Regions from separate parts of the Pseudarthrobacter sp. R1 genome, predicted to be linked through region 4. Evidence: riboswitches for the same ligand, from Rfam matches in the RefSeq annotation. Region 4 holds a riboswitch; each other region holds the start of a gene.

Region 1 (2,194 bases), on a different contig from region 4:
GAAGGTCGGGAAGGCATGGGGCAACATAACCACGCGATACGGCGGAAATGGCAATGCTCCCACTATGCCGAGGGCATGCTGAAGGCCGGTGAGTCAATGCCCCTAAGGCATTTGACTCACCGGCCTTCAGTGGTTTCTATTTGCCTGCGCGGACGAAGGTGACGCCGCCCTTGGAGGTCATCCAGGACAGGGGGTGGACGGCGGTTTCGTTCTTGCCGTTCAGGCCGGAGCTGAGGACCTGGCCGTCACCGACGTAAATACCTACGTGGCCGGGCTGCATGACCATGTCGCCGGGCTGGGGATCGGAGACGACGGTGCCGTAGTTCATGAACTGCATCGGGCCAAGGTCACCGACCGGGATCCCTGCAGCATTCAGGGCATTTTCGACCAGTCGCGTGCAGTCCTGAATCATGCCGATCTGCGCGTAAGCGGAGGACAGCATGGTGGCGTTGATTCCGCCTGCTGCCGGGGCAGCAGCCGGAGCGGCAGCAGCGGGCGTAACGGTGACCTGGGCCTTGGCCGGCGCAACGGCCTGTGTCTTTACGGCGGTAGAAGCGGCAGGAGCGGCCGCTTTGGGGGCCTCGACGGCGACCGGCTTGGGTGCTTCCACGACGGGGGCAGGAGTGGCCTCGTCGGCGGTACGCTCGAAGGAGATCTGCACGGTGGCGTCTGCGCTGAGCGGGGTTTGCACTTGGCTGGTGACTTCGAGGTTCGATGCCGGCTCGGCTTCGCGCTGGGTTGGGGCGTCTGCTGCCTGGGCGGCGATGCCGCTGGTCAGGACGAGGCCGGAAGCGGCCGCGATGACGGCGGCCTGGCGGCCTACACCGCCGGCGTGGCCAGCGACGGATTTGGACAGGACCGCCAAAGGGCTGGTCTGGACGGGGACCGCGCGGCGGCGGCCGTGAGCTTTGCCATTGGGCATGAAAGGGCCTCTCCCACTGCCTGCGAGGTTAGCTGTCGGATTCGGATGGGAGACACCCGGCCGTGGTGATGCACGGAATGCATCAGGCACGGCTTCACCCCAAGGCCTGCCGGAAGCAGGCCGATATTGGTTTCCCCGTCTCTGCCGGACGATTTTGCGAACGGATCCCGGGCAGCGGCAGAGTTAGGCAAGTCTGCTCAGGAGTGCCGCATTCGGAGAAACGGGCACGGTTTCAGACCCTACATCACACCAGCCCCACTTGTCACATTTGCATAACGGCTTTCGGGCTGCAACCTACGTCGATCGCTCCCGTCCAACTGGACGTAGCAACGATGTGAAGCGCCGCCCCGCCCATTTGAATGCTGCCGTAGTGGGCAACCACCTGCAGAGCGCCCAGTAGCCCACCCCCAGCACGAGGGACCCGACGACGGCCAGGACCGGATTGATGGGAAGCAGCAGCGGGTAGACCAGCCAGTGGGTGAGGTAGATATACAGGGACGCCGCCGCCAGCCAGCCGGTGACCCGGCGCAGGACCGCCGGCACCGGCAGGGCGGGCACCCACACCAGCAGCAGAATGCCTGCCGCGACGGTGACATCGCGGACGGTGCTGCCGAAGAACCCCGGCAGCGTCACCAGGGTGATGACCGAGACAGTGATTCTGTGGAAGTGCGTGCGGGCCCGGGCGAGCGCCCAGCCGAGCGCAAAGAGCCAGAACACCGGCGGCGGCTTGGGCAGGCCGGGATCCACGATGTCGTACCGGCTCAGCAGCGCGATGGCCACCAGCCCCAGGGCGAAAGCGAACGGCGCACGGCGCTCCACCCGGTCAACCCAGGGCACGGCCATGAGCGCTGCCACGGCCAGCAGGATGTACACCAGCAGTTCCACAAACCAGAAATGCCACTGCGTGGTTACTTGCTCGGGCCCAACTATGGCGTTCAGCAGGAAGATATTGGCAACGCTGTAGCGGTCCGTGAGCAGGTAGGCCACGGCGATAAAAGCGGTTGAGGGCAGAACTATCCGGGCCGCCCCGCGGAGTTGGCGGCGCAGCCGCGGGAGCCGCTGGTCCGCCAACTGGAAGCGTGCGAAGTTGTAACCGGCCACCACGAAGAGCAGGTGGGCGGTCTGGAACATGATCAGCTCCACGTGCGTGGCCACAATGCACACGATGGCGACGGCCCGCAGCACAATCGAGGTTTCCAGGAAGGAAAAGGGGCTCCACCGCCTGGGCTTCCGGCGGCGCTCCAATTCCCGCACGGGCAATAGGTGCCAGTC
Region 2 (2,194 bases), on a different contig from region 4:
AGGCCCGAGGCGGCTGCGATGACTGCAGCCTGGCGACCTACTGTCCCGGCATTGGCACTAACAGCCTTGGACATGGAGTCCAGGGGGTTGGTACGAACCGGTTGCGCACGGTGGCGCGCAGAATTATGGCGTGAAGACACGAAGGTAGCCTCTCCCAATGCCTACGAGGTGAGCTGTCGGATTCGGATGGGAGTCACCCGGCCGCGCGGCTTCCTGAAAAGCTTTTGCGACTTAACCCCAAGGCCTTCAAAAAAGCGAAGACCAAAATTGGTTCCCCCGCCCCTGCCAGACGATGAAATGCGAACGGACCTTGAGCGGTGGCAGAGTTAGGCAATCCGCACAAGAGCGTCAACTTCGGAAAAGTTGACGCGAGTTAGACGGTACAGCAGTTCTGTGTGAATGTCACATTCAGGTCACGGCAGGTCAAGACTATTCGATAGCTCACCGTCACTTGACTAAAGCCAGCCGGTTGGGTCAACAACTTCGCCGTTGACCTGGACCTCAAAGTGGAGGTGGCAGCCGGTGGAGGCTCCTGTGGTCCCGCTGAGGGCCACAACGTCCCCGCGGGACACTGTCTGCCCCTCCTTCACGCTGAAGGACGACAGGTGGTTGTAGGTGGTTTCCAGGCCGTTGCCGTGATCCACCACGACGCGGTTGCCGCCACCATACTGGTGCCACCCAGCGAAAGTGACGGTTCCGGTGGCCGCGGCCAGAACGGAAGTGCCGCACTGGGCCACATAGTCCTGTCCGCGGTGGAAGTCACCGGATCCTCCGGTGATCGGGCTGACCCGGTAGCCGAACGGTGAAGCAGTACTCAAAGCGGCGAGCGGCGCACCAAGACTTCCGGCGGAAGCGGCGCGGGTGATGGCGCCGGCGGACTGGGCACTGAGCAGCTGTTTCAGCTTGCCGTCCGGGTCCGCCTGGGTAACCACAGCAGAGCGGCTGAAGTCAATCTGGGCGCCCGCTTCCGCCGAAACCTGCGGCTGGGGCGCAACAGCGGACGCGGCGACAGGAGTGGATCCGGATGCGTCCGTGGCCATTACTGGACTGGTGGCCGGCACGGTCACGGTGAGCACCAGTCCGGTGGCGGCCAGGGCGATACCGGCCTTTTGGCCGATGCCGCTGGCAGCCGCGAACTCAGTGATTTGGCGGAAGGGACCCCGACGGCGGCGCGCATCACGGTGCGGATCGCGGGGGCGTTCCGAGGTGATGACTTCGACAACGCGCGGTGTCGAAGCAGGGACCGCCGCGCGGCGGCGTCCCCTGGAATTCTGCATGGTCAAGAAGGGTTCCTCTCTGGAAAGCCTGCGAAGTTAGCTGTCGGATTCGGGTCAGAGAGTTCAAAGACCCGGTCCGCCGTAAGCAAGCTTCGGCACAGAGATATCCCCGGAGGAATCCTTCACTGGAAGAGGCTTGCTGCTGACGGACTTCACCCCAAGGCAGACCCCCGCTGCCGCTTGTGGTTCCCCCGCCTCTGCCAGTTACGACTCGTGCTCCTGATCCGCTGGCAGAGCTCGGCTCCAGATCAGGTAACGCTTTAATATCAACGCTTGGTTCAACTATAGATGCTTAAGCCCGAAAGTAACAATTCCGTTATCTTTGCGTAACGCACTTCACGCGGGGTATGGCGCCGGCTCTTTGCTCTCTAGCGGATCGCCACGAACACGTGCGCGGCAACCTCCGGGGGCAGCTCCAGCGCACCCTCGATTCCCGGAACCCGGACCGAGATGTAGTCGCCCACCCGCTCCAGCGACACAGCCGCACCCGGCCGGATGCCGCCTTCATCAAGCTGGGAGAGCAGTTCAGGCTCTACCTGGATGGGCTCGGCGAGCCGGCTGATGGTCACCACCGAGGCAGGACCGTACGACTTCATCGCCTCCAAAAGGCTAATGGCGCCGTCCGCAAAACCCATTGACGGCACGCCGCCCAGGGCAGCAAGACCCGGGATCGGATTCCCGTACGGGGACTCGGTGGGATGGTTCAGCAGTTCATAGATGCGCCGTTCCACCCGCTCGCTCATAACGTGCTCCCAGCGGCAGGCTTCGTCGTGGACATAGGCCCAGTCCAAACCGATCACATCGGCGAGAAGACGTTCAGCCAGGCGGTGCTTGCGCATTACTTCGGTGGCACGCTTCCGGCCCGTCTCGGTCAGCTCAAGGTGGCGGTCGCCGGAGACAACCACCAGGCCGTCCCG
Region 3 (2,194 bases), on a different contig from region 4:
TCCAGCGCTGCTGCGAAGTCGGCAACGTGGCGCTGGGCGCCGGCCTGGGTGAGGGCACCGGGAACAGCGTCGCGGTCCATGTTCGCAGTCCCGCCCTCCCGGCTGAGCAGGTCAAGGGCGAGGGCGGCGTAACCCTCTTTCGCGAAGCGGCGGGCCACATCTTCGATATGGGGTGTCAGCCCGCGGTTCTCATGGCAGATCAGCACGGCAGGGCTGCGCCCTTCCTGCTCTGGCCTGGCCAGATAGGCGCTGACTGAGGTTCCGCCGGACGGAAACTGTACGGTCGCCGTCGTCATCCCTGGCGCACCCTCGGGTACGGAAAGCGGGCTCTTCGCCCCGGGCACTGCACCGGAACCGGCAGTCCCGGCGGCCGAAGAGGTTGAAGGCTCCGGGGTGGGCATGGGGTCGGTGCTCCGCGGCACCTCACTGGGCGTGCAGCCCACCAGCAGCATCGCCGCCGCGGCGGCTGCCATGCTGCCGGTGATGAACGCAACCCGCCGGGTGAAAGTCCGCTGACTCAGCGCCCCGGCACGGTAGTCGTCAAAAAATTCCTCGATCAGGTATTTCTCATACTTGCCTAGCTGGGTCACTGTGCCTCCTCGCCGGTGCCGAACATCCTCCTCCCTCCGGTTCTTCCGGGCAAGGGTTATGCGTTCACTTTTCGAATCCCTTTATCAGTTTGTGACAAAGACCACGGCCGGTTGCTCGGCGCGCCTATCTCGCGAGGTCAGAAGGATGTGGGTTATGAATCTATTCATTTGCCAAATGCGATAGGAGCACCTCGTATGTTACCCAAACGTGACAATGGGCCTGGAATCAGGTTATGGTCTTCAGGTGTCCCTCTCAGACGGGACATTCCCGTCAGTATGCCGAGCCCTGCCACTGACCCGGGATTCAATCGTTTCCAGCTGGCAGGGACGGGGGAACCAAGTTTCCGCGGCCTCATTCGAGGCCTTGGGGTTAAGTCGATAGCGCCTCCGTTCCGTTCGGAGTTGCTGCCGGCCGGGTATCTCCAACCCGAACCCGACAGCTCACCCCGCAGGCATGGGAGAGGCGATCAACCGTGTCAAAAAATTCCACCACCGCCCGTCACCGCGCGACTCCGGCCCGCTCAATCGCGCTCCAGGGCTTGGCTGTCTCAGCCAAGTCGCTTGGCCGCCCGGCGCTCGCCGTAGCCGCAGCTTCCGGCATTGCCTTCGGTGTGGGGGCTCCAGCCTATGCAGGCGTGGGCACCCCGGACACCACCGAGACCACTAACACCCAGGCTTATGCAGCGCCGGCCGCTGCAGTGGCTGCCCCTGCAGCAGCTGCAGCCAACGTGCACACCGTCGTCTCCGGCGACACCCTGGGCGCCATCTCGGCCGCCAACGGTGTAGCCCTGAATGACGTTCTGTCCGCCAACGGTCTGTCGATCGACACGATCATCTTCCCCGGCGACCGGATCCAGATCCCCGGCGCCGGCGCCGTTGCAGCTGCTCCGGCTCCCGTCAAGGCTGCTGCCGCTCCCGCTAACACCGGAATGAACATGTCCTACACCTCCACGGCGCCTGCTCCGGCTGCGGCAGCACCCGCTCCGGCTCCGGCAGCCACCGGCACCGGCACCGGCGCAGCCATCCTGGCCAATGCTTACGGCCAGGTGGGCGTCACACAGGACTGCACCGCGATGGTGGAAAAGGCCCTGCGCACCGTGGGCAAAGGCGTTGGCGACCTGGCCCCCACTCAATTCTTCCAGTACGGCTCCACTGTGGCCACCCCCGCTCCCGGCGACCTGGTGATCACCCCCACCCACGTGGGCGTCTACGCCGGTGACGGCCAGGTGGTCAGCGGCGGCGTAAACGGTAACCAGACGCTGGTCCACTCGATCAGCTGGCTCAGCGCTCCGTCCTTCGTCCGCGTAGCGTAATCACACCACCCCGAACAGGGGCGGCAGACGGGATTGTTCCCGGCTGCCGCCCCTGTTTTGTTGCCGGGCTCCGGCAACCGGGCTTCCGGGAAGCCTGCACTTCCGCCGGCCTGCCCGCAGGTGGCGTGACTGCTTGTGCTGTGGCTGCCTACGTGCCGCAGAAGGTCTGGTAGCTGCCGAAGTCCTCCGGCGCTCCCTCGGCGTAGCGTTCGAGCCCCGGCCGCTCGTGGAACGGGCTACGGACCACGTCGAGGAGTTGGTTGAAGGGATCAAGGTTTCCCTCCGTTGCTG
Region 4 (2,194 bases):
TCCGAAACAACCTGCTCCGGGACTACGATGCCGGTTTTATTGCCGCTGCCTTGGATGGTGGTGGTGAACTTCATGGACCACAGTATGCCGGGCGGGCCCCGGTCCTTGAAAGTGCGGGAGCCAGTGTGCGGGAGCCAGCAGGCGCGGGACCCAGACGTGCGCGGCTGTTTAAAACGCCGCCCGCGTGTTGCAGTTCCGGATGTGCCAGGACTGCTTAGTACCAGTTATTCGACAGGTGGAAGTTCAGCGCACCACACGGGGACTGGTAACGCTCCTGGATGTAATTCAGGCCCCAGTTGATCTGCGTGCGGTAGTTGGTGAGGTAGTCCGGGCCGGCGCTGGCCATCTTCTCGGCGGGCAGGGACTGCACGATGCCGTAGGCGCCGCTGCTCGGGTTGGTGGCCGTGGTGGTCCAGTCCGATTCCTTGTCCCACAGGGTTACCAGGCACTGCATCTGGTCAGGAGCCCAGCCGTAGTTCGCCAGCTGGCCAGCGGCGTACGCCTGGGCGCCGGCGGGATCGTTGACCGCGACGACGGGTGCAGGCTCGGGCGCTGGAGCCGGAGCGGGCTCAGGGGCAGGAGCAGGTGCAGGGGCAGGAGCAGGCTCAGGAGCGGGTGCCGGTGCAGGTTCGGGAGCCGGCGCAGGGGCGGGCTCGGCCGCCTGCGGGGCTACAGCTATCTCCGGAGCGGCGGGCTCAGGCGCGGGATTGGAGGTAATCTCGCTCTTCTCGATGCTGAGGTTCGACTGCGCCTGGGCGGCCTGCGTTTCAGTGGCCGCTACACGGATGCTTGTTTCTGTAGCCTGTCCCGCAGCTCCCACTCCAACGAGGAGTGCGCAGGATGCGGCAATCACGGCCGCGCGCTTGCCGAAAGAAGAGATTTTGCCGGTTTCCGGTCCAGCGTGCGGTGCGGAATCGTTTTTCGGACGTGGTTTTACCAGGTTTTTGAACATGATGGATCGCCTCTCACACCTGCGGAGTTAGCTGTCGGGTTCGGATGAGGGCATCCGGCCACACGGAAAGTTCACGTGCTGGCTTAACCCCAAGGGCAATCAGTGCCCGGGACGGTGGGTCCCCCGCCTCTGCCTATGTTCAAAGGGAATCCGGGAAGTGGCAGAGCTTGGCGTCATCCGGATATGCGGCTCGAACACGAACTGCACCCAATCGACGGTACAGGAATGCAGCGCGTAAGTCACATTTTGGTAACAGAGATCACGACGGCGGCGCGTCGCCTTGCTGCCAACCTCACCTCAAGGGGAGATGTAAGGCGAACTCTGTGCGCCCGGATTGTGATGTCACCGTTACCCTTCCGCCGTGGGCCTCCATGATGGATTCCACGATGGACAACCCGAGGCCGCTGGTGCCTTCGGCCGCTGCAGCCCCCGCCCCATCTCCCGTGCCCTTCCGGGCCGCGTCTGCGCGGGCGAAGCGCGAAAAAACATGGTCCACAAACTCCGCCGGGATCCCGCCGCCGTCGTCCGTTACCGTTATCAACGCGGCACCTCCAGCCGTCTTTCCGACGCCGGTAACAACAGTGGTGCCGGCAGGGGTGTGTTTGCGCGCGTTGGAGAGCAGGTTCATCAGCACCTGGCGCAGCTGGGAGGCGTCACCGGTGACCACCACGGGCTCATCCGGAAGTTCCAGCCGCCAGGTGTGGCCCGGTGCCATCACCTTTTCATCACTGACGCTTTCCACCACCAACTGCGTAAGGTCCACCTCGCTGAGCTTCAACGGCTGGCCCTCATCGAGCCGGGCCAGCAGCAGCAGGTCTTCCACCAAAGCGGTCATCCGCTCTGACTGGCTCTGCACACGGGCAAGGGACTTTTGGCCGTCGGGGGTGAAGGCCTCCGTCATCCTCATCAATTCGGTGTAGCCGCGGATGGCGGTCAGGGGAGTACGCAGCTCGTGCGAGGCATCGGCCACAAACTGCCGCACCTTTGTTTCGCTCATCTGCCGCGCCTGCAGCGCGCTCGCCACGTTATCCCGTCTCCTTTTCACCCCGTGACCGACGCTGCCTACTTCCGTTCCCGGATTGGAGTTCGACGGCGGCACGCGCACCGCGAGTGCCACCTCGCCGGCGTCCAGGGGAAGCTGCGAAACCCGGGTGGCAACCTCCGACAGCTGCTCAAGAGGTTTCATGGTGCGTCGGATCAGGACCGTGCCCACTAATCCGATCAAGAGCAACCCGCCAAGCG

What was found. Region 4 has a riboswitch for cyclic di-AMP ahead of M8J71_RS02770 (hypothetical protein). Riboswitches for the same ligand answer to the same signal wherever they lie in the genome.
Region 1: linked by a shared signal. The riboswitch ahead of M8J71_RS06530 (NlpC/P60 family protein) and the one ahead of M8J71_RS02770 (hypothetical protein) in region 4 are both predicted to bind cyclic di-AMP.
Region 2: linked by a shared signal. The riboswitch ahead of M8J71_RS00265 (M23 family metallopeptidase) and the one ahead of M8J71_RS02770 (hypothetical protein) in region 4 are both predicted to bind cyclic di-AMP.
Region 3: linked by a shared signal. The riboswitch ahead of M8J71_RS17215 (C40 family peptidase) and the one ahead of M8J71_RS02770 (hypothetical protein) in region 4 are both predicted to bind cyclic di-AMP.

What each region holds. Positions count from the first base shown of each region.
Region 1 covers NZ_JAMKFI010000006.1:101,960-104,153, forward strand. The annotation lists gene M8J71_RS06530 (NlpC/P60 family protein) at 137-922, opposite strand; cyclic di-AMP (ydaO/yuaA leader) riboswitch at 930-1,112, opposite strand; gene M8J71_RS06535 (AMP-binding protein) at 1,217-2,194, opposite strand, start outside.
Region 2 covers NZ_JAMKFI010000001.1:55,055-57,248, reverse strand. The annotation lists gene M8J71_RS00270 (C40 family peptidase) at 1-74, opposite strand, end outside; cyclic di-AMP (ydaO/yuaA leader) riboswitch at 145-327, opposite strand; gene M8J71_RS00265 (M23 family metallopeptidase) at 456-1,277, opposite strand; cyclic di-AMP (ydaO/yuaA leader) riboswitch at 1,288-1,499, opposite strand; gene M8J71_RS00260 (metal-dependent transcriptional regulator) at 1,646-2,194, opposite strand, start outside.
Region 3 covers NZ_JAMKFI010000008.1:1,340,791-1,342,984, reverse strand. The annotation lists gene M8J71_RS17220 (dienelactone hydrolase family protein) at 1-590, opposite strand, end outside; cyclic di-AMP (ydaO/yuaA leader) riboswitch at 897-1,060, shown strand; gene M8J71_RS17215 (C40 family peptidase) at 1,064-1,903, shown strand; gene M8J71_RS17210 (protein adenylyltransferase SelO) at 2,052-2,194, opposite strand, start outside.
Region 4 covers NZ_JAMKFI010000002.1:177,714-179,907, forward strand. The annotation lists gene M8J71_RS02765 (YdeI/OmpD-associated family protein) at 1-74, opposite strand, end outside; gene M8J71_RS02770 (hypothetical protein) at 215-952, opposite strand; cyclic di-AMP (ydaO/yuaA leader) riboswitch at 958-1,118, opposite strand; gene M8J71_RS02775 (sensor histidine kinase) at 1,245-2,194, opposite strand, start outside.